DNA from 3 places in the Thioalkalivibrio sp. ALD1 genome. Region 1 is predicted to be linked to each of the others. Evidence: riboswitches for the same ligand, from Rfam matches in the RefSeq annotation. Region 1 holds a riboswitch; each other region holds the start of a gene.
What was found. Region 1 has a riboswitch for cobalamin ahead of F623_RS0109185 (TonB-dependent receptor domain-containing protein). Riboswitches for the same ligand answer to the same signal wherever they lie in the genome.
Positions count from the first base shown of each region.

Region 2: it holds a riboswitch for cobalamin, as region 1 does, so the genes downstream of both, bluB (5,6-dimethylbenzimidazole synthase) here and F623_RS0109185 (TonB-dependent receptor domain-containing protein) in region 1, are expected to answer to the same signal.
Region 3: it holds a riboswitch for cobalamin, as region 1 does, so the genes downstream of both, F623_RS0105665 (TonB-dependent siderophore receptor) here and F623_RS0109185 (TonB-dependent receptor domain-containing protein) in region 1, are expected to answer to the same signal.

Region 1 is NZ_KB906244.1:88,599-96,158, forward strand. It holds gene F623_RS0109165 (TIGR02444 family protein) at 1-96, opposite strand, end outside; gene fnr (fumarate/nitrate reduction transcriptional regulator Fnr) at 89-820, opposite strand; gene F623_RS0109175 (cyclopropane-fatty-acyl-phospholipid synthase family protein) at 1,025-2,263, shown strand; gene F623_RS0109180 (hypothetical protein) at 2,370-4,265, shown strand; cobalamin riboswitch at 4,312-4,559, shown strand; gene F623_RS0109185 (TonB-dependent receptor domain-containing protein) at 4,700-6,517, shown strand; gene F623_RS0109190 (cob(I)yrinic acid a,c-diamide adenosyltransferase) at 6,521-7,075, shown strand; gene F623_RS0109195 (cobaltochelatase subunit CobN) at 7,200-7,560, shown strand, end outside.
Region 2 is NZ_KB906242.1:183,360-190,919, forward strand. It holds gene glpK (glycerol kinase GlpK) at 1-723, shown strand, start outside; gene F623_RS0105500 (pirin family protein) at 879-1,727, opposite strand; gene F623_RS0105505 (ABC transporter ATP-binding protein) at 1,999-2,853, opposite strand; gene F623_RS0105510 (iron ABC transporter permease) at 2,853-3,824, opposite strand; gene F623_RS0105515 (cobalamin-binding protein) at 3,831-4,733, opposite strand; cobalamin riboswitch at 4,880-5,082, shown strand; gene bluB (5,6-dimethylbenzimidazole synthase) at 5,177-5,896, shown strand; gene cbiB (adenosylcobinamide-phosphate synthase CbiB) at 5,893-6,795, shown strand; gene cobD (threonine-phosphate decarboxylase CobD) at 6,812-7,560, shown strand, end outside.
Region 3 is NZ_KB906242.1:216,457-224,016, reverse strand. It holds gene F623_RS0105685 (M48 family metallopeptidase) at 1-1,077, opposite strand, end outside; gene F623_RS0105680 (LemA family protein) at 1,087-1,671, opposite strand; gene F623_RS0105675 (HPP family protein) at 1,861-2,778, shown strand; tRNA gene F623_RS0105670 (tRNA-Arg) at 2,842-2,918, shown strand; cobalamin riboswitch at 3,100-3,337, shown strand; gene F623_RS0105665 (TonB-dependent siderophore receptor) at 3,524-5,653, shown strand; gene F623_RS0105660 (PepSY domain-containing protein) at 5,653-7,128, shown strand; gene F623_RS0105655 (hypothetical protein) at 7,189-7,518, shown strand; gene F623_RS0105650 (arylesterase) at 7,530-7,560, opposite strand, start outside.

The DNA.
Region 1 (7,560 bases):
GCGCAACAGACGTTCCCGGGCTGGTGCGGAGGCCCAGATTCGCAGGGCGAAATCCCAGAAGCTGTCGAAGTCGTGTGGCCTGGCAGCCTCAGGCACTGCTGGCGGCGGGTGTGATGGTTACGCCAGCGGCGTTGCGGAGGCTCTGCGGCTCGAGGATCTCAAGATCCCGGGTGTGCAGGCTGATCACGCCCTGTTTGCGCAGTTGGGTAAACAGGCGGCTGATGGTTTCTTGGGTTAGCCCCAGGTGGTTGGCGATGTCGGCACGCGACATCGGCAGATAGAAGCGTTCGGTTGACAAACCTCGCGCACGATGACGCTCTGAAAGGGTTACCAGAAAGGTAGCCAGGCGTTGTTCCGCTGTGCGCTGTCCGAGCAGGGCGTGCAGGCTTTCGTCCTGGGCCAGTCCCTGGCTCATCACGTTCATCATGTGCTGTCGGAAGGTAGGTAGCCGGTCGGCGAGATCGTCCACATGGGTGTACGGGACCGCGCACACACTGGTGGATTCCAAGGCGACGGCACTGACCGGATGCTGGCCGGAATGGATCGCGTCCAGGCCCAGCAGATCGCCAGCGAGCGCGAAGCCGGTGATCTGTTCGGTGCCGTCGTCGGTGTTAAGCACGGTTTTCAGTGCGCCGGTACGGACGGCGAACAGGGTATCGAAGCGCGAACCCATATTGAACAGAGCCGTCCCTTTCTCGATCGGACGGCGCTGTTGAACAATCTCGTCGAGTTGCCAGAGTTCGTGCTGTGGCAGCCCCACCGGCAGGCAGAGCTGACGCAGAGTACAGTGTTCGCAGGCTTGGGTCGGGCGCAGTGTCATGGGCTCAGGTTAGCGGTTTTGGCTGCGGCGAGGGAAGCGCTCGCGCTTGCTGGCAGAAGGTGGCCCGCATTATGAATTCCGTTATGGTGAGTGAGGAACCTTTCGGAATGCCTGGGATCAGCCATTTCAGAGGCTTGCGGCGGAGCGGCTGCGATATCTAGACTCTGTTTAATATAGCAGACGATTCGCAAGGGAAGGGATGCAATGATCGAACGGATGCTGAACGAATACATGCGCCACGGCACGCTGATCCTGCGCGAGCCGGATGGGAGCGAGCGCCATTTCGGGCAAGGTGCGCCCGAGATAACGCTGCAACTCCATGATCGGGCCGCGCTCAAGCGCATCGCGCGCGATCCCGGATTCCAGCTTGGCGAGACCTACATGGATGGGCTCTGGTCGCCTGGCCCCGAAGGCATCCGGGTGTTTCTGGACGTGACCATGCGCAACTTCGCGCCCATGTTTCAGCGCCGTGTGCACCCACTGGTGTGTATGTTCCGCGCGATTCTCGAGCAGGGAAACCGCATCGCGCGCAGCTACCAGAATATCTCCCATCATTACGACGTCGATGAATGGCTGTTCCGCCGGTTTCTCGACGACGGCATGTTCTACAGTTGTGCCTATTTCGAACGTCCGGACATGACCCTGGAGGAAGCCCAGCAGGCCAAGTGCGCGATGCTGCGCAAGAAGCTGGTGCTGGAGCCCGGCCAGCGGGTGCTGGATATCGGCTGTGGCTGGGGTGGGCTGGCCTTCCATCTGGCCGAGAATGCCGATGTCCAGGTGGACGGGATCACCCTCTCAAGAGAGCAACTGCGAGTGGCTCAGGCGGAGGCGAAACGCCGGGGCCTCGATGATCGCGTTCGCTTCTTCTATCAGGACTACCGCGAACACAACGACCAGTACGACCGGGTCGTCAGTGTCGGCATGTTCGAGCATGTCGGTGTGCCCAACTACGGCACCTTCTTCCAGCGGGTGAACGACCTGCTGAAGGAGGACGGCGTGGCTGTCTTGCACACGATCGGTCGCCAGGGGCCACCGGGTACGACCAACCCCTGGCTGAGCAGGTACATCTTCCCCGGTGGTTACACCCCGGCCCTGTCCGAGGTGATGGAGGCGCTGGAGCCGACCCCGCTGCATACCACCGATATCGAGTTCTGGCGGTTGCACTATGCCGAGACGCTCGCGGAATGGTACCGCCGTTTCCAGAAGGTCCGCGCCGAGGCCGTGGATCACTTTGACGAACGCTTCTGCCGCATGTGGGAGTTTTATCTGGCCAGCTGCGAGGCGACGTTCCGCTGGTGGCGCCAGGTGGTCTTCCATATCCAGATGGCCAAGCGACAGGATGCCGTGCCATTGACCCGTGACTATCTGTATTCCGATACGGCGCCTGCGGTGGTCTCTACGCCGCCCGGTGAGGCGGCTTCCCAGAGTCGTAGCGCGGCGTAGCTCCAGCGTATTCAGCATTCGACCGAGCATTTTCCGCTAAGCGGCCGCCCGCAACCCTGCTGTTTTCCCTACACTTCACCAAAACGCTGAAGGGCAGGGACGACGGGTGTTTGGCAGGTTTCGCAAGCGGCAGCAGCAGGAGGCCCCGGAGGCGGCGAGCCCGAGTCAGGAGCATGTGCTGATCGAGGCGGCCGGGCGCAGCCGGATCACCGAGGTCGCGGCCAGTGCGCGCAAGGTGCCCTGGTCGCTGAACATGCTGCAGCTGTTGTGGGCCGCAGGTCCGGTGACCTTCCTCGCCATGCAGGGGGGTTACTTCCTGGGCTTCGGCCACGCCGCTCCCGCTCAGAATTTTATCTTCTTTGCCGTCTACACCCTGTTGTTCGGGGTGATTGGTCTGCTGGCGCGTTTCATTGCCGATGCCACGCGTGGCAAGCGTCAGGAGCGTTCGCGCGAGCAGTTGCGCAACACGATCGACCTGTTACCGGATTTGCTTTTCGTTACGCGTGATCTCGCGATGGCCGAGATGGCCCCGGACATGCGACGACGCAAGGCGGCCGAGGTGTTGCTGCACGAGGTGGACATCTCGCCGGAAGGGGTCGCGGTCGCGGTGCGCGAGATGACCGGTGATACCAGCCTTGCATCAGCCGCGGAGCAGATCGAGATCTACCGTCGGCTGGGGCTGCGCTCGCGCGTGGCCGATCTGGTCGATGCAACCGTGGATGCACGGCTGGCCGCGCTGGAAAAACTGCACCATGATGCCCCCGAACTGGCGGATCCGTTACGTGACCGCCTGCAGGGTCTTGCGCCAACCCGCGAGGATGGCGTGCGACGAATCGAACAGTTTCTGGATCGCCTGTTCTCGGCGGCGGATTCGGACGACCTGACCCGCTGTACGCTGGAAGATGCACAGGCCGTGTTCGTGCTCGCCTTTGAGCTGGTCAATGGGCGGCAGATCCGCCGGCTGAGTTTCGAGTGGTCGGGAGGTTGGCGGCTCGGTAATGCACTGGACCGGCTTGAGCACCAGGGCAATCGCTTCCGTGTTGCGCAGGCTGCAGTGGTTAGCCGGCTACGGTCGCTGGCAACCTTGCTGGCGCAACATCCGGTGAGCACACTGGACCCGCAGGTGCTGCGCGAGCCAACCCTCGAGATGGGGCGTGAAGTACTGCGGACCCTGCTGCAGCTGGAGCAGTCTCGTCCGCCTGTGCATTCGCCGGAAGGCCGACTGCTGGGGCGTGCACTGCGTTACGTCGAGGGCCTGCGTGCGGCACGTGACCAACTCATTCAGGCCCAGAGCCGTTACGCCACCGCAGTTGAACGCTGGGAGGCATTACGGCGCAAGGAGGTCGAGAAGAAGGGTCAGAAGAGCTGGTTCAAGCGCAGCGCACGGGGCATCCGGGTCAGCGAAGAAGTGATTGAACTTACGGACGACCAGAAGCTGCGCCTTGCCGATCGTTTCTGCGAGTACCTGTCGGAACTCGGCATCCAGCGCGAGGGCGACCTGTTCAAGCTTGCGGGGCACCCCCTGGAGGAGGAAGCTGCCAAGCGGATCGGTATCCAGCTGGCATTGATTCTGGAGCCGTTGGTGGATCTGACCAATCCCAGTATTCAGCGAGCGATCTATGCGAATCCGGCGGCCTATCTGGGTGGGCTTTATGTCGGCATGAGTGCGGATGCCAAGGCAGGTTTGGGTTCGGCGATGGTACGCCTGGTGCGCCAGGACCTGGGGCGCACGGCGGAGTGGCTGGCACTGCGCTTGACACGCATCTACTACCTGCCGTTGTCCGACTCCATGCGCGAATTTCTGGTTCAAAAATATGGCGCCAATCCGGAGCGCCTGGAGATGCTGGCGGCGCACCCGGTGGAGGAGGGCGCACAGACGCCGCCGGTGGCATTGCGTGCCGAGCGCTCACCAGAGTTCGATGCCATGTTGCAGGACAAGGCCTGGGGTCGGCTGCTCAAGCGTGGAGCGCGTTATCTGCAGGCGGATGCGCAGCACTCCTGACGCGGGGCCACGTTGCGGGCCTGGCAATTTCTTGACCAATTGTGTAGGCTTTCGTGCGTTTTCTGGTGCCCGCCGGCGTGTCTCGCCGGAGGTTAAACGGGAAGATCGGTGAGTCCGCCCACGGCTGTGGGTGACTCGGGACGAATCCGACGCTGCCCCCGCAACGGTGATCGAGCGAGAGGCCCTGATGGCCTCTGATGGTCGCGGCATACGCCACTGAACGGAATCGTTCGGGAAGGCGCCGCACCGGAACGTTCGTCAGCCCGGAGACCGGCCAGGGAATGATCGCGCGGCATGCGGCGGGCATGCGAGGCGGATGGTCGGCCCGGCCGCTAGTCGGTTGTTGCCGGTCTCCCCCGTGTTTGTCTCCCCCTGTCTGCGTGGTCCCGACGAATTTACGGCGTGCGGGCGGCTCGCCGGGAGACACGGACGACATGAAACGCACAGCACTTTCCACGGCCATCCTGCTGGCCACGACTCCGCTTCTGGCCGAGACACCGGACTCCGATTCCGAAGCGCACACCCTCGATGTGGTTCAGGTCACGGCCGCGCGTATCGCGCAGACGGTCGACGAGGCCCTGTCCTCGGTCACCGTCATCGACCGCGAAGAGATCGAGCGCCTGCAGCCGCAGCAGTTCACCGACCTGCTGGAAGGCCGCGCCGGGATCGAGACCTCCCAGAACAGTGCCTTCGGCAAGACCACCTCGGTCCACACGCGTGGCACCAGTTCCGACCACACCCTGCTCCTGATCGACGGGGTGCGCATGGGGTCGGCCACCAGCGGCGGGGCAAGCTGGCAGTTCCTGCCGCCGGAGGAGATCGAGCGCGTGGAGATCGTCCGCGGGCCGCGTACCAGCATCTACGGCTCCGATGCCATTGGCGGCGTGGTGCAGGTCTTTACCCGCGAGGGCAAGAAGGGACCGCCAAGGGTGAACGCGTTTGTCGGGGGCGGCAGCTTCAACACCTGGGAAACGGGTGTGGGTGTCGCCGGCGGAACCGAGAACACCAACTACAGCTTCTCGCTCAGCCACTTCGAGACCGACGGCATCAACGTCCAGGATGACGTTGGCGATGACGACCGTGACGGCTACGACAACACCTCGCTCGCGACCAAGGTGACCCACCGTCTGGACAACGGTGCGGAGGTCTTCGGGAATATGTTGTATTCGGAAGGTTCAACCGAGTTCGATACCGATTCCCAGTTCTCGCCGGACTCCTCGGACTTTGTGCATGCGGCCTTGCGGGCTGGCTTCCGTATTCCGGTTACGCGGCAGTGGCAGACGGAACTGTCGGTTGGCCACAGCCGTGACGAGTCGGAGAATTTTCTCGACGGCGAATTCTTTTCCCAGTTCGATACACGTCGCGACATGATCGACTGGCGCAACGATATCGATTTCGGGGATCGCGTTTACCTCGTGACTGGTATTGATGCGCACGAGGACCGCGTCGAGAGCGACACCGATTACGATGAAGGTTCGCGTTACAACGTTGGAGCGTACTCCGTGGTGCAGGTGGATCTTGGGCGCCACGATCTCGAAGGCAGCCTGCGCTACGACGACAACGAGCAGTTCGGGGACAAGACGACCGGTCAGGTCGCATGGGGCATGCAGGCCTCGGAAACGGTTCGGTTGCGGGCTTCCTACGGCACGGCGTTCAAGGCACCTACGTTCAATGATCTCTACTTCCCGGGGTTCGGAAACCCCGATCTTGATCCGGAGACCTCCCGCACGTTTGAGTTCGGCGCCCGCTACACCAGCGGGCCGTACTATGCCGATGCCGCCATCTTCCAGACCGATCTCGACCAGATGATCACCTTCGATCCCATCGCATTTCGGGCAGAAAACGTGGACGAGGCCCGGATTCGCGGCGTCGAACTGGAAGGGGGTTACGACGGAGCCCAATGGGTCTCTCGCGCCTCCCTGACCTTCCTGGATGCCGAAGACCGGGAGACTGGAAACGAACTGCGTCGCCGCTCGCCCGTCACGGCGCGCGTGGATCTGGATCGCCAGTTCCAGCGTTTCTCCATGGGGAGCTCGGTCATCGCCAAGAGCCGTGCCTACAATGATCGCGACAATGAGGAACGGCTTGCCGGGTACGGACTGTTGAACCTGCGTGCGAGCTATCAGATTGCGCCGGAATGGCAGATTCAGGCGACGGTCAATAACGTGTTCGACAAGGACTACGAGATGGCTCGCGGTTATAACCAGCCGGGGCGGGCGGCGTTCGTGAAGCTGCGCTACCAGCAGAGGTGATGCATGGGTAATCGACTGTCGAAGATTGCGACCCGTACGGGTGACGAAGGCCGGACCGGCCTGGGCGATGGCTCGCGGGTGGACAAGGACAGCCACCGCGTAGAGGCGTTTGGCGACGTGGACGAGCTGAACAGTGTCGTGGGCCGGGTGCTGGTCCACGATCTCCCGGAAGAGGTTCGGCGCGTGCTGGCTCTGGTTCAGCACGAGCTGTTCGACCTGGGGGCGGAGCTGGCAGTGCCGGGGCATCAGGCACTGCCGGATGCCTCTGTGGAGCGGCTCGATGTGGAGCTGGAAAGCTTCAACGCCGAGTTGCCGCCGCTCGAAGAGTTCATCCTGCCGGGCGGTGGCCCGGCCACGGCCGACTGCCACATCGCCCGTACGGTCTGCCGGCGCGCGGAACGTCGTCTGGTGGCGGTGAATCACCATGAGACGCTGCGGCCAAGCTCGCTGGCCTACATCAATCGCCTGTCGGATCTTCTGTTCGTGCTCTGCCGTGTCCTTGCGCGTCACGAGAACGGTGCGGAAGTCCTCTGGCAGCCGGCCAACAAGCGCGGCTGAGACCGCCCGCGTCTGCCGGTTTTCGGGTGCCGTTTCCACGGCACCCTCCTGCGCATAACTGACTGGCGACGCCACCATTGCACCGGTCGCGTCGCCCCATCGGATTTTCTTCGGGGTTCATCGCATGTCCTTCTGGAAACGCAGCCTGGTTTTGCTGATCGTCATACTGTGGAGCGCGCCCGCCTGGGCAGGACCCCAGATCGTCGGCATCGTCTCCGAGCGCTCGGCCCCCGAGGTAGCCGCCGGTGCGCATCGATTCCTGGAGGCCGTGCCGGATGCCGAGGTGGTGCTGCGCACGCCGGAGCAGTTGGCGGACAAGTCGGACTCGTCAATCCAGGCGCTGTGGCGCGATGCCGACGCGGTGCTCGTGGCAGCGGTGTTCGGGGACCAGGCCGGTCGTCTCGAACGTCTGCTGCGCGAAGAGCCACCGGCCGAGTCAGCGCCGATCCTCGCGATCAACAGCGAACGGCGCCTAACTGCGTTGT
Region 2 (7,560 bases), on a different contig from region 1:
GGCACTGGCTGCTTTCTCCTGATGAATACCGGCACCGAGCCGGTCACGTCGCACTCGGGTCTGCTCACGACTGTCGCCTGGAGCATCGATGGCCAGGTCGAGTACGCCCTGGAGGGCTCCATCTTCATCGCCGGCGCCGCGATCCAGTGGCTGCGCGACGAACTCAAGCTGATCGACTCGGCCGAGGACTCGGAATACTACGCGAGCAAGGTGGAGGACTCCGACGGCGTGTATGTCGTCCCGGCATTCGCGGGGCTCGGGGCGCCGTACTGGGACATGTATGCCCGCGGCGCGATCTTCGGGCTGACGCGGGGTACGCGCAAGGAACACATCACCCGCGCCACGCTGGACTCTCTGGCCTACCAGACTAAGGACGTGATCGACGCGATGGAGCAGGACTCCGGCATCGCACTGAAAGGCCTGCGCGTCGACGGCGGCGCGGTTGCCAACAACGTGATGATGCAGTTCCAGGCCGACATGCTCGGGGTCAATGTCGAGCGGCCGACGGTTACGGAGTCAACCGCGCTGGGAGCTGCTTATCTGGCGGGGCTGGCCGTGGGTTTCTGGTCGCGCGACGAACTGGAGCAAAAAAGCCAGCTGGACCGGGTATTCGAGCCGCAGATGGATGCGGCCACCCGCGATCGCTACTACCGGGGGTGGAAGAAGGCTGTACAGCGCACGATGGGCTGGGCACGCGAGGACGACAACGAGGCGACCGACTAGCGGGCGGGTGGCCTGGCCGGTGTGGGCAGGGGCTTCGCGGGCAGGCCCGCTCCCAGAGTGATCTGGGTGGCGCCGGATGTCGAAACCAGCGCTCTGCCCCCTGTGGGAGCCGCCCTGGCGGCGAAGTCCCTCCCAGAGTCAGCCCCTCTGCCTGACTAGTTGATGCTGGCTGGCTCGGCCGCGAGCTGGCCGGACTGGTAGTCGCTGATCGCCTGCTCGATCTCGTCGGAGGTGTTCATCACGAACGGGCCGTAGTGGGCGATCGGTTCGCCCAGCGGGCGGCCCTTGAACAGTAGCACCCGCGCATCCTGCTGTGCGATCAGGTGGATCTGCGTCTGTCCGCTCCAGGTGCCCAGCTGGCCGGTCTTCAGCCCGGTCAGTTCCCCGTCGTAGACGTAGGCGAGCACCCGATCGTCCAGCTGGACGGCCAGTGACAGGCGGTACCCGGCCGGCAGGCTGAGATCTGCCATGGCCGCGCTTTCGCCGATCTGTTCCAGCGGGCCTTCGGTATCCCCGGCGCTGGTCTGCCACGAACCGGCGATCGCCTTGAAGTGCAGCGGGCCGTCGTCTTCCGGCAAGTGACGCATCTCATCGGCGCGCACGTCGCGGTAGCGCGGCGGGTCCATCTTGCGCCGTGCCGGCAGGTTCACCCAGAGCTGGAAGCCGTGCAGCCCGTCCGAGTCCAGCAGGGGCATCTCGGAGTGGATAACCCCGCGCCCGGCGCTCATCCACTGGGCCTCGCCGGCCTCCACACGGCCCTGGTTGCCCATCGAATCCTCGTGGGTCAGACCGCCGTGGACGAGGTAGGTCAGCGTCTCGAAGCCGCGGTGCGGGTGGGAGGGAAAACCGCCGATGTAGTCCTCCCTGGCGCTGGCCTTCAGCTCGTCCAGCATCAGGAACGGATCGAGTCCCCCGTTAAAGTCGTGAATACGGCGAATCTTTACCCCGGCGCCATCCTGGGTCGGTTGAGCGGTGCGTACGGTGTCCGGGGGGGTCGGGTTCATGGCGGTCTCCTTCGCAACAAGGCCTGCACCATACCGACCATGAAAACAAAAGAAAATTGCACTGCGCCCTTTCATGGGGCGGTTTGCGACCGGAGGGGTATCCGCTGAGCGCTAGGGAGACGCTGATTGCATCACACGTCCGCGCTCGAGTCGCTTTTGCGTGCGAACAGGGCGCGGTGACCGCCGTGCAGCATTCTGCATAAGGGAGCCGCAACGCAGGATCGGGGAATTGGGGGTACCAACGCGGACGTGTGATGCAATCAGCGTCCCCCTAATCGGGGCGTGGCATGAAAACCGGGTATCCGTCGATCTCGCCGACCCCCAGGGGCTGGTTGTACAGCCGTTCCAGCGCGGACGGCACCAGCATGGTTCGGGTGGGACCCCAGCAGGCCTTGCCGTCGGGGAACATCAGAAGCAGGTGATCGCAGTAGCGTACCGCCAGGTTCACGTCGTGCAGCACCAGGATTGCGGCGCGGTCGCCCCGGGCGATACGGCGTATGTGATCCAGCACCGCGATTTGATGATGCAGGTCGAGCTGGCTGGTGGGCTCGTCCAGCAGCAGGAGGCGCGGGTTCTGGGTGAGCACGGTGGCGATGGCCAGGCGCTGGCGCTCGCCGCCGGACAGGGTGTCCACCAGGCGGTGCTCCAGCTCGGCTAGGTCCATCCGGGCCAGGGCGGCACGGGCCTGGGCGTAGTCCTCGGCGGTCTCGATGTCCCAGGGCCGCAGGTAGGGGTGGCGGCCGATCAGGGCCGTCTCCAGCACGGTCGCGGGGAATCCGTCGTGGTGCTTCTGGAAGACCAGGCCCAGTTCGCGCGCCAGCCGGGCGCGGGAGTATTCGGGGAGCGAACGGCCTTGCACATGGATCTCTCCCGTGCGGGCCGCGCGCAGCCCGGCCAGGGTATGAAGCAGGGTGCTTTTGCCAGCCCCATTCGGGCCGAGGATGCCCCAGCACTGTCCCGGATTGATGGTCAGTTCGATGGGCGAGCCGCTGGCGCGTTCCGGGATGTCGATAACCAGATCGTGGGTGGCCAGCAGGGTGTCAGGCCCCGGCGCCTCGTGCACGCTCTCGGTGCTGGACGCGTGGGGATCGCCGTGACGTTGGGGATCGGCAGTGTGCGGAGGCATCAGCGGCTCCGGTACAGCAAGAACAGGAACACGGGGACGCCCAGCATCGCGGTGATCACGCCGACGGGCAACTGCTCCGGGGCGATCATCGTGCGGGCGAGGGTGTCGGCCAGCGTCAGCAGAATGCCGCCCCCGAGTGCCGAGGCGGGCAGGATCACGCGCTGGTCGTTGCCGAAGACCAGCCGGAGCATGTGCGGCACGATCAGCCCGACAAAGCCGACCGCGCCGACCTGCATGACCGCGGTGGCCGTGATCAGTGCCGCCGCGACGTAGATCGTCCACTCCACTGGCCGTACGGCCACGCCCAGCGCCGCCGCCTGCATCGGGCCGCGCGCCAGGACGTTCAGCGTCCGCCCCAGGGGCAGGGCCAGCAGCACGACCAGCACCAGCACACCCCAGGCGGGGTAGGGGTTGCGGGCGTGGGAGACATCGCCCATTAGCCAGTAGAGCATCCCGGGCAGCTCCGCGGTCGGGCTCACGGCGAGCAGGAAGCTGATCACCGCCCCCCAGCCGGCCGCCACGACCACGCCGGTCAGCAGCAACCGTGTTGGGGTCCAGCTGCCGGTGCCGTGCGCGAGGCCGAATACGATCACCGTGGACAGCAAGGCACCGGTGAAGGCGGCGACCGAGACCGAGAACATCGACAGGCCAGCGAGCATGGCCAGCAGCGCACCGACGGAAGCACCCCCGGACAGACCCAGCACATAGGGGTCGGCAAGCGGGTTGCGCAGCAACACCTGCATCAGGGCGCCAGCGACGCCCAGCAGCCCGCCGGCGGCGAACGCGGCCAGGGCGCGTGGCAGGCGCAGTTCCAGCACCAGGGTGCTGTGCAGGCGACTCCCTTCGCCCTGAATCACGGCGATCAGGTCCCCGGCAGGAATGGCGACACTGCCATAGGCCAGTGCGATCAGGATCGCGAGCAGCGACGCCGGGAGCAGGACCCCCGTGGCGAGGAGGAAGGAGCGGGTCACGAAGGGTCAGTCCGCCCGGCGCTGGCGGGCGCGTTCGAGTTCCTCGCACATCAGGCGGGTCCCTTCGGCAATCCGCGGGGTGTGACGCTGGAGCAGCGACGGCGGGATGAAGAACAGGTTGTCGCGCTGCACCGCGGTCATGTCCTCCCATTGTTCCCAGGCAATCACCCAGTCCGGCCGGTCTTCGCCCATGCCCCCGCCGATGATCACCTCCGGGTCGGCCTCGATCACGGCCTCGCGGTCCATGCGCGGCACCAGACGATCCAGGTGGCCGAACACATTCTTGCCCCCGCACAGGCGGATGGCCTCGCCGATCAGGTGATCGTCGTTGACCGTCATCAGGGGCTGTTCCCACACCTGGTAGAACAGCGGGACCGGGTCGCGGTCGGCATAGTCGAGCCGCAGCGTTTCGATCTCGTCGAGAAAGGCCTGTATCGCCGCTTCGCCGCGTTCCTCGGTACCGGCGAGCTGGGCCATACGCCGCATGCTGGAGGCGACGCCCTCGAAGCTGCGTGGTTCCGAGACATAGACGTTCATCCCCAGGTCGCGCAGGCGCTCGATCTGCGAGCTGGAATTGCCACTGCGCCAGGCCACCACCAGGTCCGGGTCCATTTCAACCACGCGTTCCAGGTCGATGCGGCTGTAGCCGCCGACCCGCGGGATCATCTCCGCCTCCGGCGGGAAATCGCTGTGCTGGGTGACGCCTACCAGCTTGTCTCCGGCACCGACGGCGAACAGGACTTCCGTGATGTGCGGGGCCAGGCTGACGATGCGTTCGGCGGGTCGGTCGAGTGTGACCTCCCGATCGTCATCGTCGGTCACTGTGATCGGTTCGGCCAGTGCCGGCGCCGTGCACAGGAGCGTGGCTACGAGGAAGGTCAGGTGGCGGTGGAAGACTTTGAAAGTCATTTAATATCCGTTGGTTGTCGAAAGAACATAACGTTAAAAATATGGAGCTTTTGGAGCGGCCTGCGGTCAGCGAAAGCGTCTCATCATAGCAGCAAGGGCAAGATGGTTTGGTGCCCAAATTGGCCGCGGGTGGCCTGACCGCGTATCATTGTTCGCTTTAGTCAGGTGCCTGCAGTGCGCAGGTGAAACGGGAAGCCGGTGCAAGTCCGGCGCTGCCCCCGCAACGGTAAGCGAGCGACCCAATGCTCGGCAGACTGGCCACTGGGGCCTGTGCCTGGGAAGGCGTCTGCCGATCGGCATCGCCCGACGCTCGCGAGCCCGGAGACCGGCCTGGCTGTGATTCATCCTGCGACCGTGCGGCGGGCAACGGTCGGGGGCGCAGGCGCCATCTCAGGCACCTGCTCCTTCGGTGTTTCGCCGTGCCGTCGTCTCGACGGAACCTCATGACGGCCCCAGTTCCCAACCAGGCAGAAGAGAATCCGAACGCGTTCGCCTCGGCCGAACGTGCGGCAGTCTATCGCGTGATCGGCGAGCGCCGGGACATGCGCCATTTTCGCCCCGACCCGGTGGACGTCGATACGCTGCGGCGGCTACTGGAGGCCGCGCACCAGGCGCCCAGCGTGGGGTACATGCAGCCCTGGCGCTTTCTGCGGGTGACAGACGCGCGGCTGCGCGATGCGCTGCACGGCCATGTAGCGGCGGAGCAGGCGCGTACGGCCGAGGCCTGCGGCGAGCGCGCCGCCGAGGTGCACCGGCTGAAGCTCGAAGGCATCCGCGATGCCGGCGAGCTGCTGGTGGTCGCCCTGACCGACGGGCGTGAACGCTACGTGCTGGGCCGGCGCACGATCCCGGAGATGGACCTGTGCTCCGCCGCCTGTGCGATCCAGAACCTGTGGCTGGCGGCCCGGGCCGAGGGGCTGGGCATGGGCTGGGTCTCCCTGTTCGACCCGGACTGGCTGGCCGGGGAGCTGGGAATGCCGGAAGGGGCCTGGCCGATCGCGATCCTGTGTCTGGGTCATGTGGATGCGTTCTATGAGCGGCCGATGCTGGAAACCGAGGGCTGGGATCAACGGCGGTCGCTGGACGAACTGGTGTTCGAGAATCGCTGGGAACAACGGGACTCAAGTGCGGATGCGCCGCGCACGGCTCGACGCCGCGCATGACCACCTTCGCCCTGCTGGTCGCCGCGCTGGTGCTGGATCGGCTGCTGGGGGACCCTCGGCGCGGCCATCCACTGGCTGGCTTCGGGATGCTGGCGGCCGGGGCGGAGCGGCGCGGCCACGCGGATTCGGTCTGGCGCGGCGGCTTCTGGGTACTGGTACTGGTCTTGCCCTTCGGGCTCGCGGCCTGGTGGCTGAGCCGCCTCCCGGGCGGCTGGCTGGTGGAGCTGGCCGTGCTGTGGCTGGCGCTCGGTGGGCGCGGGCTGGAGCAGCATGCCCGTCGCGTGGCTGATGCCCTTCAGGCCGGGGACCTTCCTGGCGCCCGACTGGCGGTCGGCATGCTGGTCAGCCGCGATACCTCCGAGCTGGACGCGTCGGGTGTTCGTGCGGCCACGGCGGAGTCGGTGCTGGAGAACGGCAACGATGCGGTGTTCGCGACGGTATTCTGGTTCCTGGTCGCGGGTGCGGCGGGTGTCGTGGTCTACCGGCTGGTGAACACGCTGGATGCGATGTGGGGCTACCGCACACCGCGCCATGCACGCTTCGGGCGGGTCGCGGCGCGGCTGGACGATATCCTGAACTGGGTTCCGGCACGCCTGACCAGCCTGGCCTATGCGCTGGCCGGGCAGACACGTACGGCGCTGCGCTGCTGGCGCGATCAGGGCACGCGCTGGAAGAGCCCGAACGCGGGGCCGGTGATGGCCGCCGGGGCGGGGGCGCTGGGGGTGACGCTGGGTGGCCCGGCACGCTATGCCGGGGGTACCGAGGACCGGCCGGTTCTCGGTGCCGGCGCCGCCCCGGGCCCGAGCACGATCGACGGCGCACTGCAGCTGGTCGATCGCGCGCTGGCGATCTGGCTGGTGGCCATCGCAACAGGAGTGCTGATTCTTGTATTCGTCTAACGCCACAACCGAATCCGTGAACGGGCCGCTGGAGCAGGTCCACGGGGGCGGTGTGCGTGCGGCGGCCGTGCATTACGGAATCCCCGTGGCGCAGTGGCTGGACCTGTCCACGGGCATCAACCCGCAGGGTTATCCAGTAGGGCCAGTCCCCGCCGAGGTCTGGCAACGCCTGCCGGAGGACGAGGACGGGCTGGAGGCGGCGGCCCGTGCGTACTACAGCGCTGAATCGCTGCTGCCGGTCGCCGGTTCCCAAGCGGCGATCCAGGCGCTGCCAAGGCTGCGCGCGGGGCGTGCGCGGGTCGGGGTACTGGAGCCGAGCTACAACGAGCACGCCCGAGCCTGGCGCGCGGCCGGACACGAAGTGGTCGCGGTGAGCGAAGACGAGCTCGCGGGGGCGGCGGCCACGCTGGACGTACTGGTGCTGGTCAATCCGAACAACCCCACCGCCGTGTATTTCGACCTCGAGACGCTGCTCGACTGGCACCGCACGCTTGCCGCGCGCGGTGGCTGGCTGGTGGTGGACGAGGCCTTCATGGACACCACGCCCGAACGGAGCCTGGCCGGATATACGCCGCGCGAGGGACTGTTCGTGCTGCGCTCGCTGGGCAAGTTCTTTGGCCTGGCCGGGGCGCGGGTCGGCTTCGTACTGGCCCCGGATGACTGGCTGCGGCGTATCGCCGAGCTGCTGGGGCCGTGGAGCGTGCCGGGTCCCGCGCGTTGGGTGGCGACTCAGGCGCTGGAAGACCGGGAGTGGCAGGCCCAAAC
Region 3 (7,560 bases), on a different contig from region 1:
CGGCTCGGCCTGTTCGCGGGCAGCTTCCGCCTCCTGCTCCTCGCGGCGGCGCCGCGCATCGTCCTGCATGCGCTTGTGCAGCGCCTTGAGTTCCGATGGATCGAAACCCGGCTCGATCTTGCGGATGCGATCCTCCAGCGGCGGATGGGTCGCGAACATCCGGCCCAGGCCGCCATTGACGAACAGCATGTGCCCGACCTCTTCGCTGTCCGCGTTGAGCCCGGAGTAGCTGGCCCCGATCTTCTTCAGCGCCCCGGCAATGCCTTCCGGCTGGCGCGTGAATTGCACCGCCGAGGCATCCGCCAGGTATTCACGCTGGCGCGAAACCGACGCCCGGATCCAGCGGCCGAAGAACAGACCGATGTAGCCGACGATCATCAGTACCAGGCCCGCGACCACGATTCCACCCGCGTTGCGGTTGTTACGGGACAAGCGCATCGCCAGCAGCACGCGCTGCCCGATCAGGGCCATTACCAGGATCCCGAACAGCATCCCGACCAGACGAATGTTCATGCGCATATCGCCATTGAGGATATGCCCGAACTCGTGGGCGACCACGCCCTGCAACTCGTCCCGGTTCAGGTGTTCCAGCGCGCCGCGCGTCACCGCGACCGCGGCATCGGACGGCGAATACCCGGCGGCAAAGGCGTTGATACCCGGTTCCTGCTCCAGCACGTAGACCTCGGGCACCGGCACACCCGAGGCAATCGCGACCTCTTCCACCACGTTCATCAGGCGTCGACGCAACGGGTCCCGGGTATCCCCTTCGACCCGCGTCCCCCCGAGCTCGCGCGCAACCGCCCCGCCGCCATCGCGCAGGCTCAGCATGCGATAGAGACTCCCCAGACCGATCAGGCCCACGGTGAACGCGCTGGTCCAGCCGACCACGTCCAGGTTGTCGCGGAGAAACTCCCGGGTCAGCCAGGGCTCGCCCGGTTCGGTTGCCTGGGCCTGGCCGAACAGCACCAGCGCGATCAGGTTCATCACCACCACAATCGCCAGCACGGCCAGCATGAACAGGCCCAGCAGCAAGCGCGTGCGCCGCTGGGCACGGTCCTGATGTTCAAAGAAATTCATGCCCTGTCCCTAGGAAAAGTTGACCTCGACCGGCTCGCGCTTCTGCGGGTCCTCGATCTCCAGCAATTGCGCCGGGCGGAAGGCGAAGTTGTTGGCGATCAGGGTATTCGGGAACATCTCGCGCAGGATGTTGTACTGCATCACGGCGTCGTTGTAGCCCTGACGCGCGAAGGCCACCCGGTTCTCGGTACTCGTCAGCTCCTCGGAGAGCTGCATCATGTTCTCGTTCGCCTTCAGGTCCGGGTAGTTCTCGGACAGGGCGAACAGCCGCCCCAACGCGCCGGACAGGCCCTGCTCGGCCCCGGAAAGCTGGCGCACGGCCTCGGTGTTCGTGGGGTCCCCGCCCACCTGCTTCAGGCGGTCCATCGCCTGATTGCGCGCCTGGATCACCGCCTCCAGCGTGTCGCGTTCATGGCTCATGTAGCGTTCCGCGACCTTCACCAGGTTGGGAATCAGGTCGTAGCGCCGCGTCAGCTGGACGTCGATCTGGGCAAACGCGTTCTTGTAGCGGTTGCGCGCTGTCACCAGCCGGTTGTACGTCCAGACCGCCCAGACCACGAGCAGCACCACAATCGCGATCAGCACCCATTCCATGCCGGCTTCTCCCTTGACAGGCAAACTGCTGAGTTTACGCACGATCAGCCCTGTCGGCGAACATCCCTACCGGCAAGGGCACGCGGAAGCAGGGAGCCAAATCCCTGACATTCGAACGTCCGCTTGACCGAAACGCCACACACAAAAAAAGCTACACGCAAAATTCAGCTTACAAGGCCCACCCTAGACATGCGCATCGGACGCGACCTCTTTCTCGGCGACTTTCTCGACACCACCAACCACAAGGACAAGCTGATCGCTCTGGTGGGCGCGGTGATCGGGCTGTACCTTTCACTGGAAGTCGCGGCTTCCGTTACCGAGAGCGGGATCAATGGCCTCATCCTGGCCTCTCTGGGGGCGACCGCGGTCCTGCTCTTCGCCGCACCTCGGGCCGCGCTTTCGCAACCCTGGAATGTGCTCGGTGGCCACGCGATTGCTGCCATGGTCGGGGTCGCCGTTCGACACGCGGTGGATCACCCGCTAGTGGCGGCCGCGCTCGCGGTCGGTCTCACTGTCTATGCGATGTACTACCTGCGCTGCCTGCACCCTCCCGGGGGTGCAACGGCGTTGTATGCCGTGATCGGCGGCGCCTCGGTCGAAGAACTGGGCCTACTGTTCATCCTGCACCCGGTCCTCTCCAGTGTGGCCGTCATGTTGCTGGTCGCGGTCGCGATCAACTACCCGTTTCCCTGGCGCCGCTATCCGGCCGCCCTGGCGCGACTGAGCGAGCCCTCGCCTACAGACCCATCCGGCGCACTGGAGCGCTCGGGCATGAGCCAGGCCGATCTGGAGCACGCGATGCGCGATCTCAATCTGTACCTCGACCTGACCGAAGACGACCTTGCGCGTCTGTATCTCCTGGCGCGGCGTCATCACGAGCACCCGGATGCCATCGAGCTCGACGACATTCAGTCCGGGCAGTGCTACAGCAATGGTGCGCAGGACGGCGCCTGGAGTGTACGCAAGGTCCTCGCACGGGACGATGGTCAGGTCACGTATCGCGTGATCAGCGGCGCAGGCGTACCCGAGGAAGGCCACTGCCCCGTCGCGGACTTTGTCGCCTGGGCACACCACCGCGTGGATGCACGCGAATGGCCGTCGCAGTAGCCACTTCGAGGCCCCGCCCCTTTGGCGCGAATCCTGCCGCGCGCTTATACTCGCGACGCGATTGTCTCCGTAGCTCAGCTGGATAGAGCAGCCCCCTCCTAAGGGGCAGGTCGCAGGTTCGAATCCTGCCGGGGACACCATTTTCTTGACCTTCCCCCCAACGTCGCATCTCGATCCCCCACTGCGTCGAGTCTTTTTTGTCATTCGACAAAACCCGATCGCAATGCCTGACGTCACGGCAAAATTACATGAACACAGCTCGCTCATTGTGTTTGGGGCTGCTCACGCCATTCTTTGAACCCGACACTGTATTGCACTAACATCCAAGCCTCGCTCTCGGGTGCCCCTTGGCCATTCAGGTCAAGGTGTTAAACGGGAACCCGGTGAGGTGGTTGTGTTTACAGCAAGCGCCAAACCCGGGACTGCCCCCGCAACGGTGAGCGTGTAGAGACAGGCCAATTAGTGCCACTGCGGTCCCAGCCCGTGGGAAGGCGGCCTGCCTGGGTGAACCTGCGCCCGCACGCGAGTCCGGATACCGGCCCGACGAGTAAGGCCTCGCCACACCTGTGGCTCGGCCGGCCGTCTGGTGGTGCGTGGGGCACAACCGACGAGGAACAGATGGACTCGGTCCAGGCCTTGTCACGTCCGCACGGTTCCGATTTATCGAGAACCCTGTGCTGTTTTGCGCTTCCTCGTATTGCTCCCGCTCAACTGGTCAATGAACCCGTGAAGGAGCACATGCAACATGAGCACGACGCATCTCGGCACTATCAAGCCGTGTCACCGCCTGAAATACATCACTTTCGCGATGACGGTGGGACTAGCTGGCGCCCCGCAGATGGCTCCCGCTGACGAAACTCGTTTGTCGACTGTGTTGGTCGAGGCGGCCCGATACAGTAGCGAACTGAACCTGGATGATTCTGCACCCACGGCAAGCCGTCTGGGTATCACGCTCGACGAACTCCCGGCCAGTGCAACGATCATAGACGCGGAAGAGCAACTTGCTCGTGGCGTCCGCAACACTCGAGAGGCTGTAGAAGCTGCAGGAGGTTTCTCTGGAGGAAACCCACCAGGTGCGCCGGCCTCATTCTCGAGCCGGGGATTCACCGGAAACGACATCACCATTCTGTACGACGGAGTGCGCGTCGCCGAACCAAGCATGTTCGCCCGCCCTGGTAGCAACTGGATGTACGACCGCGTCGAGGTCCTGCGCGGGCCGGCATCGGTCCTCCATGGTGAGGGGGCAATTGCCGGAGCCATAAACTACGTGCCGCGCCGGCCGGATCCGGACCGGACCTCCGGGGATCTGCTGCTGGGTGCCGGCTCGTTTGGCGAGAATCGGATTGGCGCTGGCATCGGTGGCCCGACCGATATCGACGGTCTCTCGTATCGTATCGATGGCAGCATCCTGACTCGCGATGGCGAGACCGACCGCACAGGGGAGCACTACGAGAACCTGAGTGCATCCCTGCGGTATGACGCGTCCGACCGACTGCAATTCACGCTTTCCGGTGAATGGATGCGCGATGACATTGAGGCTAATTTTGGTTTGCCTGTCATCGATGGCGGTATCGACGATCGAACAATCGGCAACAACTACAACGTCTCCGACGCCGAGATGGACATGGAAGGCTACTGGGTCCGCTTCGATACCGACTTTGCCGCTACCGACCGGCTTACTTTCCGCAATCAAGTCTACGTCCACGAGGCTAAACGCAACTGGAAGAACATCGAGGCCTATAGCTACGACCCCGAGAACGACGCCATTGAACGTTCAGTTCCGATCCAGATTGCTCATGATCAGGCCCTTGTGGGAAACCGCTTGGAAGCGATTCATGAACACACCCTCTTCGGTCTTCCTCACCGCGTCAGCGTAGGCGCCGAGGTGAGTCGAAATCGCTTCGAACACCACAACAACTCGCCCTACGCTGGACAGGACCGTGTAGACGTACACAATCCCGATCCGGGGCTGTATTTTTCGGACTCCCCGTTCGAACCTGGCATCCGTACGGTCAACCAGCGCTACGCAATCTTCGGCGAAAACCGGCTTGTGTTGGGCGGCGGCGTCAGCGTGATTGGGGGGCTGCGCCATGAACTGATCCGGCTGGATGGCGAGAACCTTCGCGAGAGCGAACGTACAGTTGAACATTACCGCCCGACCACCGGGCGTGTGGGGATTGTCTGGGACTTGCCAGCGGGTTTTACGGCATACGGCCAGTATGCAACCGGCGCCAAGCCCGTCGGCAGCACCGTGACCTTTTCCCCGGGGGCCGAAGGTAACCGCCTGGAGCGATCACGCTCTGTCGAAGCCGGACTTCGACAGAGGACCTGGGACGATCGTCTGGAGTGGAGCCTGGCTTTCTACGACATCGCCAAGCGCAATCTCACTACCGAAGTCGCTGGAAATCCGGACGAGCAACGCCAGATCGGGCGTCAAGAATCGCGAGGCGCAGAGCTAACGCTCGCCATCCGTCCGTCGCGGCACTGGCGTTTACAAGCTGACGGGACCGTGCTAAACGCCGAGTTTGCCGACTATCGAGCAGGTGGAGAAAGCTTCGACGGCAACACACCGCCCAACGTGCCGGAACGCCTGGCAAACCTGCGTGCAGAATGGTTCGCAACTGACCGCCTTACTCTGGAGACCAATGCCCGTTATGTCGGTCCGCGAACAGGTGATGACGCGAACACCATCGAAATACCCTCCTACACACTATTAGGAGCTGCTGCCACATGGCATTTTCGAGAGTTTGACCTGACTCTAAGAGGTCGCAATCTAACCAATGAGCAACATGTAACGTGGAGTTCTTTTGGTGGCTCTCAATGGATTCTCGGCGAATCTCGCAGTCTTGAGTTAACCCTTAGCATGCAGTTCTGATGTTCGCCCGGCGCAGTATCTACCTGGCGCATCGCTATCTGGGGATCGCTCTTGGTTTGCTTATGGCCATGTGGTTTGCCTCGGGCATGGTGCTCATGTACGTGGGCTACCCTTCACTTTCGCAGGACGAACGACTCTCCGGCTTGCCAAAACTAACGAAGCTTGATGATCTGCTCTCACCCGGTGAGGTGGTGGCCGGCCATGCTCCTATCGACGAGCTTCGCCTCAACAATGCGGGGGGGCGTCCCGTTTACCACATTCGCGACGGGAATGGACGGCATAGCATCGACGCGCGGACTGGCGACCCGGTGTTGATGTCTGAAGAAATCCTTAATAGAACGGTGCGGCACCATTTGGGCGACAGCGTTGTGGCTGCCACCCTAATATCCGTGGACCAATGGACTGTCCCCAACCGGTTCGACACGCACCGGCCATTGATCCGAGCAAAAACGGACGACGATGCAGGGACATGGATTTATGTCTCCTCTCGTACCGGGGAAGTAGTACAGTCCGCGACGCGCGCGGAGCGTCGATGGAACTGGGTGGGATCGGTGGTGCACTGGATCTACCCCTGGCAACTTCGTCAGCACCCCGAGATGTGGCGCCAGACTGTCATTTGGCTTTCCGTCCCCGCTTTGCTCCTGGTGGTCACGGGTGTTGTGGTCGGCATCTGGCGGCTTCGGCTGCGACGGCGCTACAAGAACAACTGGATAACACCCTATCAGGGCTGGCAACGCTGGCATCACCTGCTGGGCATTACCTGCGCATTGTTCGTCTTTACCTTTATGTTGAGTGGCTTGCTATCGATGAATCCGGGGCAGATTTTTTCCTCGGCCAACCCGACCAAGGAGCTGGAAAAGGCCTGGCAGGGCGGGAAAATCCTCGGCACCACCAAGCTGGCGGGCATGCCACCTGGCGAATTTCTGGACCGTGACGATGATGTTCGCGAAATCGAGTGGCGGCGTCATGCCGACACTCCCCTCATCTTGCTGCACACCACTAGCGAAACGCGAGCCTTGCGCGCCAATGGGAAACCGGCCACATTCACCGACGTAGGTCTGGAAGAACACGCCAACCAGGTTCTTCCCGGGGCATCTGTCCTAGAGGTTAAACGCCTTTCGGAACGCGACGCCTACTACTACGCCCGACGTAACGAACGGCCGTTTCCGGTGCTGCGCATTACCTTGGACGACGCCGATCGAACGGCGCTGTACGTCGATCCAGAAACTGGATCAATCGAATCCATTATCGATGACAAAGGACGATGGCGCCGGTGGTCATACAATGCCCTGCACAGCCTGGATATTCCTGTGTTGTGGGAAAACCGTCCTCTATGGGACATAACCATGCTGTCTCTTTCCCTGGCAGGTCTCGGCTTTAGTCTGACCGGCGTCGTGATTGGCTGGAGAAGACTCAACGGAGAGGAACGCACCAAGCGTCGGCCCAGAGGCAAGGACATCCGGGCCAAAAGTTAGAGAGACCGTTGTTTGCCCTACGGGCTGGCATCGTTCTGAAAAGCGCCGTAAGGTAAGCCAATGGCGACGCTCAGCACGGAACAGGCCGAACGACTGGTCGAGCTCCTGGCACCGTTGATCGGGGTGCAGGGGGAGGTGGACGGCCGCATGGTGGAACTGGTCGAGGTCCTCGACGAAGGCCCCCGCGGCGAGCCGGGTGTCGCGTTGATGGAGACCGGCCTGGACCGCCCAATTCAGGCCAATCAGTACGGCGACCCGCTGTCACGACATTCGCTCATCCGCACCCTGCCGCTGCTGTCCGAGGTCGAATCCGATGTCCATCCGGTGCTGCGCCAACTCCTCCCCGAGGATGTACTGGCGGATCTGCGCCGGGCGCTAGGGAAGCACTGATCGGTGTTTCCCTAGGAGACTGAAGCTGCGTCGTCCAGACAG